3 regions of the Labrenzia sp. R5_0 genome follow, and region 1 is predicted to be linked to each of the others. Evidence: predicted binding sites of a transcription regulator. Region 1 holds the regulator's gene; each other region holds the start of a gene.

Region 1 (5,389 bases):
TTTGGGCATGGAGCCGGTTTTCGGCTTCGTCAAACACAACGGAGTTGGGACCGTCCATGACGTCCGAGGTGACTTCCTCACCCCGGTGGGCCGGCAGGCAATGCATGAACAGGGCGTCCTGGTTTGCCTCAGCCATCAGGCGTTTGTTGACCTGATAGGCGCTGAGGAGGTTGTGACGCGATTCCGCATCGTCATCACCCATGGACACCCAGCAGTCGGTCACGACACAGTCGGTCCCCTTGACTGCCTCATATGGGTCCGTCGTGACCTGAATGGAACCACCCTTGGCACGAGCAGTTTCAATCAGGTCCATCGGCGGCGCCAGTTCACCCGGCGTCGCGATGCGCAATTCGAAATCGAAGCGCGGCGCGGCATGAATCCAGGAAGCCAGCACGTTGTTGCTGTCACCGGTCCAGGCAACGCTCTTGCCCTTGATCGAACCGCGATGCTCTTCAAAGGTCAACAGATCCGCCATGATCTGACAGGGATGCGAGAGCTTGGTCAGGCCGTTGATCACCGGCACTGTCGCATTTTCTGCAAGTTCACGCAGGTCGTTGTGATCGAGGATGCGGATCATGATCGCGTCGACGAAGCGCGACAGAACCTGCGCCGTATCGGCGATTGTCTCTCCGCGGCCGAGCTGCATTTCCGCACCGGTCAGCATCAAGGTCTCGCCGCCAAGCTCGCGCATGCCGACGTCAAAGGAAATGCGCGTACGGGTCGACGGTTGTTCGAAGATCATGGCCAGCACCTTGCCGGCCAGAGGACCCTGGCCGCGATGCACGCCGTTGCGGCTCGACTTGATCTTCCGGCTGGTGTCCAGGATGGCGCGCAATTCGTCGCCTTCGAAGTCCGTCAGATCCAGAAAGTTCCGGTAGGTTCCGTTTGCGGTCATCAGGCCGCTCCTTCCGCCAATTTCGCTTCCATGGCGACAGCAGCCTGTTCCAGGCGCTCGACAGCAATGGAAATTTCCTCTTCGCTCATGGTCAGCGGCGGCATGATGCGCACCACGTTATCGCCGGCAGGAACTGCCAGCAGACCGGCTTCACGGGCTGCAAGCACATAATCTGCAACCGGCACCACGCATTTCAGACCGAGCATCAGGCCGTTGCCGCGCACTTCGGCCAGAACGTCCGGATGGCCGTCCACCAGTCCGGCCAGCTTCTGCTTGAAGCTGAGCCCCTTCTGACGGACACCTTCCAGGAACCCGTCTTCCAGAACGACGTCCAGAACGGCATTGCCGACTGCCATGGCCAGCGGATTACCGCCAAAGGTGGTGCCGTGGGTCCCGGGGGACAGCGCCGCTGCCGTTTCTGCCGTTGCAAGACATGCGCCCATCGGGAACCCGCCGCCGATACCCTTGGCGATTGCCATCAGGTCCGGTTCCACGCCCGTCCACTGGTGAGCGAACAGCTTGCCGGTCCGTCCGACACCGGTCTGGATCTCGTCGAAGATCAGCAGAATGCCGTTGTCATCACAGATCTTGCGCAGCGCACGCAGGAAATCGGCCGGAATTTCGCGGATACCGCCCTCGCCCTGCACGGGCTCGATCGCGATCGCGGCCGTTTGCGGACCGATGGCATCTTTCAGCGCATCCAGGTCTCCTGCCGGCACCTGGTCAAAACCGGGAGCCTTCGGGCCAAAGCCTTCAAGATATTTCGCCTGGCCGCCAGCCGCGATGGTCGCGATGGTCCGGCCATGGAAGGCGCCTTCGAAGGTCACGATGTGGAACCGCTCGGGGTTGCCGTTGTCATAATGATAACGGCGCGCGCATTTGATGGCAGCTTCCATCGCTTCCGCGCCGGAATTCACGAACAGCACCTTGTCGGCAAAGGTTTCCGCGCACAGGCGCTGCGCCAGCCGTTCGCCATCCGGGATCTGGTGCAGGTTGGAGGTATGCCACAGCTTGGCTGCCTGATCCTGCAACGCCTTGACCAGATGCGGATGGGCATGACCGAGTGCGTTGACCGCGATGCCGGAACCGCAATCGAGGAATCGTCGGCCATCGGTGGTAACCAGCCAGACGCCTTCCCCATGATCGAAAGACAGGTTCGATCTTGCGTAATTTCCGAATAGTGCAGTCGCGGACATAACCTCGTTTGTCTCCTTTAAACGCCCCTGCTGTCCCCTGCGTCGCCCCGACGCCGGGCCGTCACCTTGAAAAGATGCCGAAGGGCCAAAACGCAACGTGCCGCCCCGATGAGGCGGCACGCAGCGGCTTTCTTATACACTGCCGGTACCATGCACTGTCAATGGAAATGGCGCACAAGACATTTCATGTGCCGCGGAGGGCGGATTTCATAAAATTCTCAATGACCTCGCCATAATTGGGGAAAAGTCGTTTCATCCCCAACTGGTTTGGGTCGAGTGGTTGCCTGACAAATTAACGTTATTGTAACCTCTCAGCAATCAGACACGAGATCTCGTGAGGCAAATCACCAAGAGGCACTAGATCTGCCAGCATTAAGCGTGCTTGCGCATGCTTAACACGGGGTTAATGGCCGCAGGACGGTCAAACTAAAGGGTGCGGCAATGAGTTGGACAAACGAACGAGTTGAGCTTCTCAAAAAGCTTTGGGGCGACGGCTTGAGCGCAAGCCAGATCGCAGGCGAACTGGGTGGTGTTACCCGTAACGCCGTGATCGGCAAGGTGCACCGCCTTGGCCTGTCCGGCCGCGCCAAGTCCACCTCTTCAAGCGCCAAGCCGCGCCGGCCGCGCACCGCAGCTCCTGCAACGGGGGCAGCGCCGAAGAAACCGACGACGTCACATCCGCAGTCGATCGGCGCAACGGCCCTGAAAGCAGACATCTCGCCGGCTCCAGTGGTGGCTGCCAAGCCGCGCGTAGAGCCGATTGCAGAACTTGTTCCGATCTCGCAGCGGGCTACCATCCTGACGCTGACCGAGCGGACCTGCAAATGGCCGATTGGCGACCCGGCGACCGACGACTTCTACTTCTGCGGCCGCCAATCCGATGCCGGCGTCCCCTACTGCGCTCATCACTGCAAGATCGCGTATCAGCCGGTCGCCGACCGCCGCCGCGATCGCAAGACGATGGCTCAGGCAGGCTGATAGCCTCGCACCTAACCAATTCATGAGAAAGCCCGCCGATTTGGCGGGCTTTTTTTGTTTGGGCCTTCCATTGACCAGATGCCCGACCCCGAACAGTGACCTCCCACGGCTTGTTCTTGGCACCGCTCCATGCCGTTTCCGCCCCATCAAATCAAACCTTGTTTGACCGCTCCGCCACGACAGGGACCGCAGGATCAGCCCCGACACCGACACAACTGATGGGGTGGTCGCAGAAGAGAACCTTGCTCCGCGAAAGGCACATAACCGCTGAGAAACAAAAAGCCCGCTTGAAAGCGGGCTCCTTAATTCCATTCTGCAAGTTGCCCTCAGGCAGTGGCAGAGGTGAACTGGTCATTGAAGGCGTATCCGGCACCACGGACGGTACGGATAGGATCCTTCGCCTTGCCCTTGTTCAGAGCCTTGCGCAAGCGACCGACGTGAACATCGACAGTGCGTTCGTCCACGTAGACATCGTGACCCCAGACCCCATCCAACAGTTGTTCGCGGGAGAAGACACGGCCAGGCGATGTCATCAGGAATTCCAGCAGGCGGAATTCCGTCGGCCCCAGGTGTATTTCCTTGGTGTTGCGGCGAACGCGGTGCGTTTCGCGATCCAGTTCGATATCGCCGGACCGCAACATGCTGGACACCACTTCCGGGCTTGCCCGGCGCAGGATGGCGCGCACGCGGGCCATCAATTCCGGTACCGAGAAGGGCTTGACCACGTAGTCGTCGGCACCGGTCGCCAGGCCGCGGATGCGCTCTGCTTCCTCACCGCGTGCCGTCAGCATGATGACCGGCAGGCGCTCGGTGTCCTCGCGCGCCCGCAGGCGGCGGCACAGTTCAATTCCGGACAGGCCCGGCAGCATCCAGTCGAGCAGCAACAGATCCGGCAGGCTTTCCCGCAGGCGGATTTCCGCCTCGTCACCCCGGACACAGGACTCGACCGAGTACCCTTCCGCTTCCAAATTGTATCTCAATAGAAGGCTGAGCGGTTCTTCGTCTTCAACGATGAGCACCTTCGGCATACATCTCGCTCCAATTACCGCAACCGGCGCCGAAGCGCCGGCCGTTAAGATCTTCAGCAAATCCGACGATTACCGGCGGGTCAGACCGCGCCTGTTTCGTCGACCTTTGCCCGGTCTTCCGGCAAACGCTCGCCAGTGACCATGTAGTAGACGTTCTCGGCGATGTTCGTCGCGTGATCGCCGATGCGCTCGATGTTCTTTGCGCAGAACAAGAGATGGACGCACTGGGTAATGACCCGCGGGTCTTCCATCATGTAGGTCAGGAGTTCGCGAAAGATCGACGTGTAGATCGCGTCGACCTCGGCGTCGGCTTCCTGAACCCGGCGGGCGGCTTCCGCATCCTTTCGGGCGTAGGCATCCAGCACCTGCTTGAGCTGCGAAAGAGCGAGTTCCGTCATGTGCTCCACACCGATCGCGAGCTTCTTGGACTGCAAGTCGCTGTCGATGGCGATGACGCGCTTGGCAACGTTCTTGGCAAGATCGCCAACACGCTCCAGGTCATTGGCAATGCGCGTTGCGGCAGTGATTTCACGCAGGTCCTGCCCCATCGGCTGGCGGCGGACGATCAGCTCGATCAGCTTCACTTCAAGTTCGTTGTAAAGGCTGTCCAGACGGACATCGCCCTTGATCGTCGCCTTGGCAAGCTCCAGATCCTGCGACACCAGCGCGGACACCGCATCGGCGAAAGCCTTTTCGGCAATACCACCCATTTCGGCAACCTTGCCGGCCATGGCCGTCAGTTCGTCATCGTAAGCCGAGACTGTATGTTCAGACATCCTGTGTCCCCTTCAGAAACCTAAAAAATGCTTAGCCGAAGCGGCCCGTAATATAGTCCTGCGTACGCTTGTCCTTCGGATTGGTAAAGATGTCCTCCGTCAGACCTTCCTCCACCAAAACACCCAGGTGAAAGAACGCGGTACGCTGAGACACACGGGCAGCCTGCTGCATCGAGTGGGTCACGATCACGATGGTGAAGTTTTCCCGCAGTTCGTCGATCAGCTCTTCCACCTTCGCGGTAGCGATGGGGTCGAGCGCCGAGCACGGTTCGTCCATCAGGATCACTTCCGGGCTGACGGCAATCGCACGGGCAATGCACAGACGCTGCTGCTGACCGCCCGACATGCCGGTGCCCGGCTCGTCCAGACGGTTCTTGACTTCTTCCCAAAGCCCGGCCTTCTGCAGGCTGGAGGCAACGATTTCATCAAGCTCGGACTTGTTGCGGGCCAGACCATGGATCCGCGGACCGTACGCAATGTTGTCGTAGATCGACTTGGGAAACGGGTTCGGCTTCT
Region 2 (5,389 bases), on a different contig from region 1:
GCGAACCCAGTGAATCCTGGATCCCTGCCTTTGCAGGGATGACAAGGTTGATGGGCTTCAGGACAACACGGCTGAATGCTGTAGCCGTGATCGAAATCCGGAGGATTGCCCCTGTGAGTGGGGGATCATGTCTTGGCGACGCGTCGCGCGCCTTAAAGAACCTGAGGCAACCAAAACAAAAAAGCCGGGTCGTGAAACCCGGCTTTTCAAAAGTCTTTGCAGTCCGGCTCAGACCCAGGGACGGTCGTTGCCCATCTTGCTTTCAAAGGTGTCGATTTCACCGGCCTTCGCCATGGTCAGGCCGATGTCGTCGAGGCCGTTGATCAGGCAATGCTTGCGGAAGCTGTCGATCTTGAAGGCGATGTCGCCGCTTTCAAGACCTTTGATTTCCTGGCTTTCCAGATCGATCGTCAGCGTGAAGTTGGCGCCGCGCTCTGCCGCATGCATCAGGGTTTCCAGCTCGTCTTCGGAAACCTGGATCGGCAGAATGCCGTTCTTGAAGCAGTTGTTGTAGAAAATGTCGGCGAACGAGGTGGAGATCACGCAGCGGATGCCGAAATCAAGCAGCGCCCAGGGCGCATGCTCGCGCGAAGAACCGCAGCCGAAGTTGTCACCGGCGATCAGGATCTTGGCATTGCGGTAGGCGGCCTTGTTGAGAACGAAGCTGTCGTTCTCCGATCCGTCGTCGTTTGTGCGCATTTCGTGGAACAGCGCGGTGCCGAGGCCGGTGCGCTTGATCGTCTTCAGGAACTGCTTCGGAATGATCATGTCCGTGTCGATGTTCACGATCGGCAACGGCGCTGCGACACCGGTCAGGGTCTCAAATTTTTCCATTCTTCTTCTCTCCTGAAAGGCCTGAAAACGGATGCCGCTTACGCGGCAAGGCTGGTTGTCTGATCGACACCGAGCATCAGATTGAGGTTCTGGACCGCAGCACCGGACGCGCCCTTGCCCAGGTTGTCGTAGACGGCAACGATCGCAGCCTGCGCCCTGGCGTCATTTGCAAAGACGTGCAGATGCAGCTTGTTGGTGTCGTTGAGCGCCTGCGGGTTGAGGCTGTCGGATTTTTCGAGCGCTTCCAGCGGCGCGACCTCGACAAAACCGCCGGGTGCCGAAGCGAAATGATCGGCGATCGCCGCATGCAGCTGCTCGCCCGTCGGCACCTTGGCAAGGCCTGCCAGGTTCAACGGAACCACCGTCAGCATGCCCTTGTAGAAATCTCCGACAGTCGGAGTGAACAGTGGAGCTGCGTCGAGCAGGCCGTATTCCGTCATTTCCGGAAGATGCTTGTGATTGAACCCGAGCGCATAGGGCGCAAACGAATTTGCGCTGGTTCCGGCGGCTTCGTAATCGGCAATCATGCCCTTGCCACCACCGGAATACCCGGAGATGCCGAAATAGGTCAGGTTGAAGTCCGTCGGCAGCAGCTCCGCGGCAATCAGCGGACGAACCGCCGCGATCAGGCCTTGCGGCCAGCAGCCCGGATTGGCAACGCGCATGGCCGCGGCGATGATGTCGGCCTGGTCGAGGTCCATTTCGGCAAAACCGTAGGCCCAGCCCTCGGCAACCCGGTGGGCGCTGGAAGCATCAATCACACGGGTGGTGTCGTTCTCGATCAGGGCAATACTTTCCTTGGCCGCCGCATCCGGCAGGCAAAGAATGGCAATATCGGCCTTGTTGAGGTAGTCGGCCCGGGCAGCCGGATCCTTCCGGCTTTCGTCCGGAATGGAGATCAGCTCAAGGTCGCGGCGCATGGCAAGGCGCTCGCGGATCTGCAGACCCGTCGTACCGGCTTCACCATCAATAAACACGCGCGCAACCATCGCCCGTTCCTCTCCCTCTCATGATCGCCGCCAGTTTCGAACCCCAGGGCCCGAAAGCCGTCAGGCAGATCGGTGCAAAATCGCAAGCGTCATACACCCAATCGCGCGGCTTGTCACCGCCGCGCGACGCTCCGTTATCTCAACGGGCCCTTGAGTGATACTCATCATTCGGGCGCATGTCGGACGCCGCAGCCACCCTGTTGGACATGTTGAAGAAGCCCGTTACCGAGGCGATGTCCCAGATGTCGCGATCCGTAAACCCGACATCGCGCAGGGCTTGCCGGTCGCTTTCCACGATTTCCGCCGGCTTCTCCGTCAACTTGACGGCGAAGTCGAGCATCGCCCGCTGCTTTGGCGAAAGGTCCGCAACGCGGTAGTTCATCACCATCAGTTCCCCCAGCACGGGGTCCCCGGAAAGCTCGCGCACCGCAGCACCATGAGCCGTCAGACAATAAAAACAGCGGTTGACCGCTGATACCGCAACGGCAATCATCTCTCTCTCGAGCTTGGAGAGTGTACATTCGCCCAGCATGAGGTCGTTGTACATGTCGGTGAAGGCGCGCAGCTTCGTTTCGTCGAACGCATATGCCTTGAGGACGTTGGGAACGAGACCCAGCTTCTCCTGGCACAAGTCGAAATAAGCCTGTGTCTTTTCACTCAATGTTACATTTGAATCGATTTGCAAGGCCGTGACTTTACTTGACAATTTGCTCCTCCCGTCATGAAACCGTTTATGTCGCTGAAATATGAACTTAAGTCTTAGAACGAGCGAGCGACAGAGCCAAACCATACGATCGCCTAAGGGGATGGAAAATGCCGGACAAACACGACGTCGAGAAACTCAAACTCATCGACGCGGTCCAAGCAACCTTGAATCAGGAAGATCCGGCTCTCGCCGAGTTTTCCCGCGCCTTTTATGACCGGGGCGCAGCGGAAGACCTCGTGGCCTACACCGCGGAAGAGCTGACCGGCTTTGCCCGGGACGCCTGGCAGGATTTCCAGAACCACGAACTCGGCACGCATCGTGTCAGCATCGCCGATCCGGCGTTCAAGGCACAGGGCAGCAAGGTCAAGGGCGTCTCGATTATCGAGATCGTCAACGACAACATGCCCTTCCTGGTCGATTCCGTCATGGACGAGCTGCAGGAAAGCAAGATCGAAGTGCATCTGGTCCTGCACCCGATCTTCATCGTGGAACGGGATGACAACGGCAAACTGACAAGCGCAACGGCCCGCAAGAAACCACCGAAGCGGACCGATCGGCAGGAAAGCCTCATCCATATCCACGTGACACGGATTGATTCGCCCGAAGCCCGCGCGGCCCTCAAGGCACGACTCGACAAGGTTCTGTCCGATGTCCGCGCCGTCGTGTCGGACTTCAAGCCGATGCAGGAACGCCTGGCGGAGGCCATCGACACCTACAAGACCACGCAAATTCCCGGCAGCAGCGACGAGTTGTGGGAAGCAATCCACTTCCTGGAGTGGATGGAGAACGACAACTTCATTTTCCTCGGCATGCGCGAATACATGTTCGAAGGCGGCGTCGAGGAGGGCGAGCTTTCCCCCCATGAGGGCACGGGCCTCGGCCTCTTGTCCGACCCGGACGTGCGCGTTCTCCGCCGCGGCACGGAGTTCGTGCAGATCACGCCGGAAATTCGCGAGTTCCTGAAGAAACCCGAACCGCTGATCATCGCCAAGGCCAACGTGAAGAGCACCGTGCACCGGCGCGTGCACATGGATTACGTCGGCGCCAAGCTTTATGACGACGAAGGCAACATGAACGGTGAGCTGCGCATTGTCGGCCTGTTCGCCTCGACCGCCTATACCGAACCGACCAGCACCATCCCGTTCCTGCGCCGCAAGGTTGCCAGCGTTCTGGCCCGCGCCGGCTACGGGTCGGAAAGCCATTCCGGCCGCGCCCTCCGCAACGTTCTGGAAGCTTTCCCGCGTGACGAGCTGTTCCAGATCGAACGGGAGCGCCTGTTCGACTTTTCCATCGCCATCCTGCAGCTGGACGAGCGCCCGCGCATTCGCGTGCTGTCCCGCCCGGACAAGTTCGACCGCTATGTCTCCATTCTGGTCTTCGTCCCGCGTGATCGCTATTCCACCGAAGTTCGCCTGAACGTCGGCACCTATCTGGCCTCGGTCTATGAAGGACGCGTGTCGGCCTGGTACGTTACCTATCCAGAAGGTCCGCTGGCGCGGGTTCACTACATCATCGGCCGCGATCGCGGGGAAACGCCGACGCCCCAGCAGGAAGAGCTGGAGGCCGCCGTTGCCGACATGGTGCGCACCTGGTCCGACAGCGTGCGCGACGCGCTCAAGGACGAATTCGCACCTTCACAGGCCCGCAAGCTGGCCGACCGTTACGCGCTTTCGTTCCATGGCGGCTACAAGGAAGTCTACAACGCCCAGTCCGCGCTGTTCGACATCGTCAAGCTGGAAACCCTGTCCGACAAGAACGACACCACCATCACGTTCCACCGCCAGGCCGGCACCAGGGACAGCCGCCTGTCGCTGAAGGTCTATCACCGCGGTTCGCCGATCCCGCTGTCCGCGCGCGTGCCGCTTCTGGAAAACATGGGTTTCCGGGTGATCAACGAGCGGACCTACCGCATCACGCCGGCCGATGCCCCCTTGTCCTACCTGCACGAAATGACGCTGGAATCGCGCAGCGGTGAAGACATCGTCTTTTCCGATCAGCTGCAACCCCGGCTGGAAAGCATGTTCATGGCAGTCTGGACCGGGCTGGCGGAAGACGACGGCTATAACCGCCTGGTGCTGACGGCGGAGCTTGCCTGGCGCGACGTGGCGGTGATCCGCGCGCTGTCGAGATACCTGCGCCAGGCCGGCATCCGCTTCTCCGAAGACTATATGTGGTCCACGCTCAACAACTACCCGAAGATCGCGGCCAAACTGGTGGAACTGTTCCACCTGCGCTTCAACCCGGATGTCACCGAAAAGGACCGGGACCTCGGCACGGAACGGCTGGAAAGCGAACTGACCGCCGATCTGGAGGACGTCGCCAGCCTTGACGACGACCGCATCCTGCGCCGGTTCCAGAACACGATTGAATCGATCCTGCGCACGAACTTCTACCAGCTCGACAAGAAGGGGCAGCCCAAGCCGACCTTTGCCTTCAAGATCGACAGCCGCCAGATCGACGACCTGCCCCAACCGCGTCCGTTCCGGGAAATCTTCGTCTACAGCCCCCGCGTGGAAGGCGTGCACCTGCGTTTCGGCATGGTTGCCCGTGGCGGCCTGCGCTGGTCTGACCGGCCGCAGGACTTCCGCACCGAAGTGCTGGGTCTGGTGAAGGCACAGCAGGTGAAGAACGCAGTGATCGTCCCGGTCGGTGCCAAGGGCGGTTTCGTACCCAAGAACCTGCCGCCGATGAGCGATCGCGATGCCTGGTTCAAGGAAGGCACCGAAAGCTACAAGATCTTCATCAACGCCCTTCTGGACGTGACCGACAACCTCGGCGAGGACAACATCCTGCCGCCGGAGCGCGTGCAGCGCTATGACGGTGACGACCCCTATCTGGTGGTTGCAGCCGACAAGGGCAC
Region 3 (5,389 bases), on a different contig from region 1:
AGAAGGAAACTTCGCGCAGCACACTCCGGTCCTTGCCGAAAGTCTTGCAAAGGCCTTCGACCTTCAGGTCACACGGCGTCTCCGTCACGGGCTGTCGGGCTGGGACCGCCGGCGCAATTGCGCCGGCGGACTGGAGCAGAGGCTGCGCCATTATTCGCCGATGAACTTGTCGTATTGCGGGAAACCGGCGGTGGTGTACATGGACCGCACCAGGTCATAGGCACCATCTTCGATCGCCACCAGATCCATTCCCGAATACTTGTCGTTTTCCTCGTGCTGCAGGATCGCGGCGATGATCGACTTCTTGTTGTCGAGGATCGCCTGACGCAGGCTTTGCGCTGTCGCAGGATCGACATGGGCTCCGGCCATGATCATGTCGTTCGGCAGATCGCCGGAACGGGCGATCACCCGGAAAAAGCCGTTCGGGACGCTGTCATCCTTGTTGCGGGTGCCAATCCACGAATTGTGATTGATCCCGATGGCGGCAACATCACCCTTCTTCAAGGCTTCATGCGCAATGTTGCGCGAAGTATGCAGCTTCTCGATGTCCTTGACTGGATCGACGCCATAATCGGCCATCAGCTGCATCGGGCACAGCATGTTAGAAGTGGAACCGATATCACCGAAGGCCACCTTCTTGCCCTTGAGATCGGCCGGCCGCGTGAAACCACTGTCGGCTCGTACGACGACGGCACAGAAGTAATCCGGACGGCCAAGACCTATGAGGGGACGGGCTTCGGTCAGTTTGTTGATCACGATGTACTCGGCGGGACCGGTTACGACAAAGTCGACGCGTTTGGCGCGCAAGGCTTCAGCCGCCGCGGTCCGGCTGGTAACCGGGAAAAACTCGAAGGTGTGGTCTGTTGCATTTTCAAGGGCGTTCTTGAACGGCCCCCATTCAACCTGCAGCCGCTCCAGGCCCTCAACATCGGTAACGGCCAGTTTGAACGTGTCGGCCAGGGAAGAAGACAGGGAAACGGCAAGAACGGCAGCCGCGAGTGCGGCGGATTTCAAAAAGCGCATGACAGGAACTCCTCAGACAGCCGAAACAAAGCCGGCAAGGCAACAGGAGCGTAACGACAAGCGCACCGCGGAACGTGACTGTATTATGTAAATTTTACGAAATTTACATCAGAGAAAGATGGATCTACGAAGCAGAAAATTTCTTTAACTTCGAACTTCCAGACAAATCTTGATCTTATTTGTTTTCCGGCAAATTTTCTCGATGCCTCTGTCGTAAAACTTCATAAAAGTATAATCGTATAGACATCTGTTCTCGGCACATGTCTGCTAGTTCGCTCTCCGTTTTTCGGAGGGCCCGATGCTGGTCATTGAGCAATTATCTAAAGTCTTTGGAGACCTGACCGCGGTGGACAGTGTCTCCCTCGCCATTCCCAAGGGACAGATGGTCGGCGTGATCGGCCGGTCCGGTGCCGGCAAGTCCACGTTCCTGCGCATGATCAACCGGCTGGCCGACCCCAGCCGGGGGACGATCCTCAACGAGGGAAAGAACATCACGGCCCTGAAGGGTCGCGATCTGCGCCTTTGGCGCGCGTCCTGCGCCATGATCTTTCAGCAGTTCAATCTCGTCGAGCGCATGGATGTGCTGACCAATGTCATGGTTGGCCGTATCGCCCACACTGGGTTCCTGCGCTCCATGACACGATCCTTCACTGACGAAGACCGCGCCCGCGCCATTGAAGCCCTGGACCGGCTGGACCTTGTACCCCAGGCGCTGCAACGCGCGGGAACCCTTTCCGGCGGACAGCAGCAGCGCGTCGCCATCGCCAAGGCGCTGGTGCAGAACCCGCGCATCATGCTGGCCGACGAACCGATTGCTTCACTTGATCCGGCCAACGCCAGCCGTGTGATGGACGCCTTGCGCGAAATCAACCGGACGGACGGTCTCACGGTGCTGGTCAATCTGCACACGCTCGACACCGCCCGTGCCTACTGCGACCGGATCATCGCAATGAAGGACGGGCGGGTTCAGTTCGACGGCACGCCGGACACCCTGACCAGTGAAAGGGTTCGGCAAATCTACGGATCCGACGATCTTTCCGGTGACATCAACGAAGCAGTCACCTCCACCTCCCTTTCGACAACCACTTCCCGGCCACCGATGAAGGCTGTCGGGGCCTGACCTTCGCGAAGCGGATCATCCGCTCTCGCTCTTGAAGCGGCCTTTGCCGCGCAAATCGCCGGATCTGCCGGCACCAAAGGAGACTTGAGATGAAGGCCATTTTTGCAGCAGCCGTTTCCGCTGCCGTTCTTGCAGCCTCCCCGGCCCTGGCGGACAGCTGGAAGGACCAGTACAAGACAGTCAAGTTCGGCATTCTTTCCGGTGAAAACGAAAAGGACCGGATTGCCCGTTACACGCCTTTCGAAAAGTACCTGGAGAACGAACTCGGCGTTGATGTCGAAATCTTCACCGCCGGATCCTATGACGGCGTGATCCAGGCCATGGCGGCCGACCAGATCGAATTCGCCTTCTTCGGTTCGTCTTCCTATGCCGCTGCCTACACGGAAACCAACGGCGGTGTCGTTCCGCTTGTCTCCCGCCTGCAGAAGGACGGTTCCACCGGTTATTTCTCGGTCGTCGCCGTGCGTTGCGACAGCGGCTACAAGACCCTTGACGACCTGAAGGGCAAGACACTGGCTTTTGCCGATCCGGACAGCACGTCCGGTTACGCCGTGCCTTACTTCAACCTCAGCAAACAGGGCTACGAGCCGAAAACCTATTTCGGTGCCATTCCCTTCTCCGGAGCCCATGAAACCGGTGTGCTTGGTGTCTACAACAAGCAGTACGACGCTGCCGCTACCTACATCACCAACGAGGAAGACGGCATTCCGCAGCGCATGGTCACCAAGGGCATGATCGAGAAGGACTCGATCTGCACCATCTGGAAATCACCGGAAATCACTTCCGGTCCGCTGGCTGCCCGCAGCAACCTGCCTAAGGGCCTGATCGATGCCATGCGCACCGCGGTCATGGAAATCCCGGAAAAGGATACGCTGGCCTTCATCGAAATGACCGGCGGCGAAGACAGCACCCAGGAAGCGTGGATCGAGGTTGATCACGACCGTTACCAGTGGATCGTCGAAATGCGCGACTGGCTGAAGAAACAGCGCCGCGGCGGCTGACTTTTCAGAGCGAGGGAGGAAACCGGCTGATCCGGGTTTCTCCCGACGACCCGACCATCGTCATCCCGGGCGGCACTTCGCGTCTCCCGGGATGACGCCTGGATAAACTTGTGGCGCAGAAAGCTGCGGCGTCAGCGCCTCCTGCCCAAAATCATCGGAACTAGAGGCATGACAGCGCTCTCCCCTGCCATTGACCGGTTCGAAATCGATTATGCTGCCGCCCGCCGGTCAGCCCTCCGGGTAAACCTCGTCTCGACCACGGTCTTCGCACTCTGCTTCTTCGCAACAGCGTGGTTAGGCGGTTTCTTCGACATGACCGACGTCACCCTGCCCGATGGCGACCGTGTGTCCATGTGGAAGATCTGGGCAGGTTTGCCACGGCTTGGAGAGTATCTCTACAAGACCTTGCCGGAGCTTCACCGCGAGACACTCGGGGCGGATCTTGCCGGTTGGTTCTGGCGCTGGAAGGTCTGGCTCTGGCTGCTCCTGGAAACGATCCTGATTGCCTATATGGCAACATTGCTTGGCATCATCGGTGCGTTTCTCCTCAGTTTCCCGGCGTCACGGAACCTCTCCCCCAACAGACTGGTCCTGAATGTCACCCGCCGGTTCCTGGAAATCATCCGGACGGTTCCGGATCTCGTCTGGGCCCTCATTTTCGTTTTCTGTTTTGGCGTCGGCCCGCTGGCCGGTGTTCTCGCCATCGGTCTTCATGCCACCGGCGCTCTCGGCAAGCTCTATTCCGAAGCCAACGAAAATGCCGACATGCGCCCGCTCGAAGGCATCAAGGCGTCGGGCGGCACCTGGTTCGACCAGATCCGCTACGGCATCGTGCCCCAGGTTGTCCCGAACATCATCAGCTACACGCTGCTGCGGTTCGAGATCAACGTACGGTCCTCCTCCATCATCGGCTTCGTCGGCGCAGGTGGCCTGGGCCAAGAGATCCGCGTGGCAATGTCCCTGCAGGAATACACCGATCTTTCGGCGCTGTTCCTGATCGTCTTCCTCACCGTGATCGTCATCGACATGCTGAGCGAAAAGGTGCGTCACCGCATCATCGGCCTGACCGGAAAAGGCATCTGATCATGACCGTACAACGTCCAGATATCGCCCGCGCCAGAACGCTCGTGCCAGGCGCCTTTTCAAAACCGCTCCGGACGCGTCTGATCCGCCTCGCCGGTTGGTCGGCTTTCCTTCTTTTGACCGGCTGGTGCCTGTGGGACTTCGGCTTTGCGCCTGAAAAACTCCTTCACGGAGCGACCCGCTTTGGCGATGTGCTCGCCTTCATGTTTCCACCCCACATCTGGACAAGCTGGGCGGAATGGCAGGAAGTTCTGAAAGGTCTCGGGGAAACTGTCGCCATGGCGTTCATGGGCACGCTTCTGGGAGCCCTGGTTGCGTTTCCACTGGCATTCCTGGGCGCCAAGAACATCCTGCCACTGTCCTGGCTCCGGCTCGGTGTCAGGCGCGGTTTCGACGCCCTGCGGGCAATCGAACAGCTGATCCTCGCACTCGTCTTCATCCGCGCCTTCGGCCTCGGGCCGCTGGCCGGCATTCTGGCCATTGCGGTTTCGGAAGTCGGCACGTTTTCGAAGCTCTTTTCGGAAGCCATAGAGAACACCAGTCAAAAGCCGGTCGAAGGCGTGCGCGCTTCCGGCGGCGGCAGCCTGCAGACAATCCGCTTTGCGGTTCTGCCGCAGGCCCTGCCGGTGATCCTGTCGATCATCCTCTACAATTTTGAATCCAACACCCGCACCGGCACCATCCTTGGCATTGTCGGCGCCGGAGGCATCGGCTTCCTCCTCGCCGATCGAATCCACGCCTACCGCTGGCCGGAAGCCTGGACGATCATTTTCCTGATCATCTTCATGGTCTACCTGATCGACGGCTTCTCCGGTTTCCTGCGGCGGCGGATCATCGGCCTGGAACCGGGGCGAAAGTAATTTACACCTGGGGGAGAGGCAGCGTTTTTCTCCTCCCGCCGAGTTTCCTTTTTCCGCTGCATGCCTCCCAATCAGCAAGACCTCGGAAAATCCTGATCAACGCCTCATGCTCACCTCGGAAACGGCATGGATGCCATGGTCAAGCCATGGCATCCATGCCGTGACCTCACCACACGATCAGTCCCCAAAAAGGCAACGCACATCAAACAGTCGAATGATCAGAGCACCCGCTGTCCGTTCCGCCAGGCCTGCTTGATGAAGGGATGTCCGTTGAGGACGCCGACATGAAGCAGGTCGGCGCG

Evidence for each region. The regulator PhoB, encoded in region 1, activates phosphate uptake and scavenging genes when phosphate is short. The targets are predictions, from matches to a motif close to TGTCATNNANCTGTCAT.
Region 2: J7447_RS21200 (NAD-glutamate dehydrogenase) is a predicted target of PhoB. The motif match lies at 2,541-2,557, and genes of this name have one in related genera.
Region 3: phnC (phosphonate ABC transporter ATP-binding protein) is a predicted target of PhoB. The motif match lies at 1,243-1,259, and genes of this name have one in related genera.

Annotation. Positions count from the first base shown of each region.
Region 1 covers NZ_JAGHRK010000001.1:246,682-252,070, reverse strand. The annotation lists gene argF (ornithine carbamoyltransferase) at 1-895, opposite strand, end outside; gene J7447_RS01165 (aspartate aminotransferase family protein) at 895-2,091, opposite strand; gene J7447_RS01160 (GcrA family cell cycle regulator) at 2,533-3,069, shown strand; gene phoB (phosphate regulon transcriptional regulator PhoB) at 3,396-4,097, opposite strand; gene phoU (phosphate signaling complex protein PhoU) at 4,178-4,873, opposite strand; gene pstB (phosphate ABC transporter ATP-binding protein PstB) at 4,905-5,389, opposite strand, start outside.
Region 2 covers NZ_JAGHRK010000004.1:277,206-282,594, reverse strand. The annotation lists gene leuD (3-isopropylmalate dehydratase small subunit) at 229-834, opposite strand; gene argC (N-acetyl-gamma-glutamyl-phosphate reductase) at 873-1,823, opposite strand; gene J7447_RS21205 (peroxidase-related enzyme) at 1,963-2,529, opposite strand; gene J7447_RS21200 (NAD-glutamate dehydrogenase) at 2,637-5,389, shown strand, end outside.
Region 3 covers NZ_JAGHRK010000002.1:22,244-27,632, forward strand. The annotation lists gene phnC (phosphonate ABC transporter ATP-binding protein) at 1-88, opposite strand, end outside; gene J7447_RS08940 (PhnD/SsuA/transferrin family substrate-binding protein) at 151-1,023, opposite strand; gene phnC (phosphonate ABC transporter ATP-binding protein) at 1,322-2,143, shown strand; gene phnD (phosphonate ABC transporter substrate-binding protein) at 2,233-3,144, shown strand; gene phnE (phosphonate ABC transporter, permease protein PhnE) at 3,313-4,227, shown strand; gene phnE (phosphonate ABC transporter, permease protein PhnE) at 4,230-5,087, shown strand; gene J7447_RS08965 (alpha-D-ribose 1-methylphosphonate 5-triphosphate diphosphatase) at 5,306-5,389, opposite strand, start outside.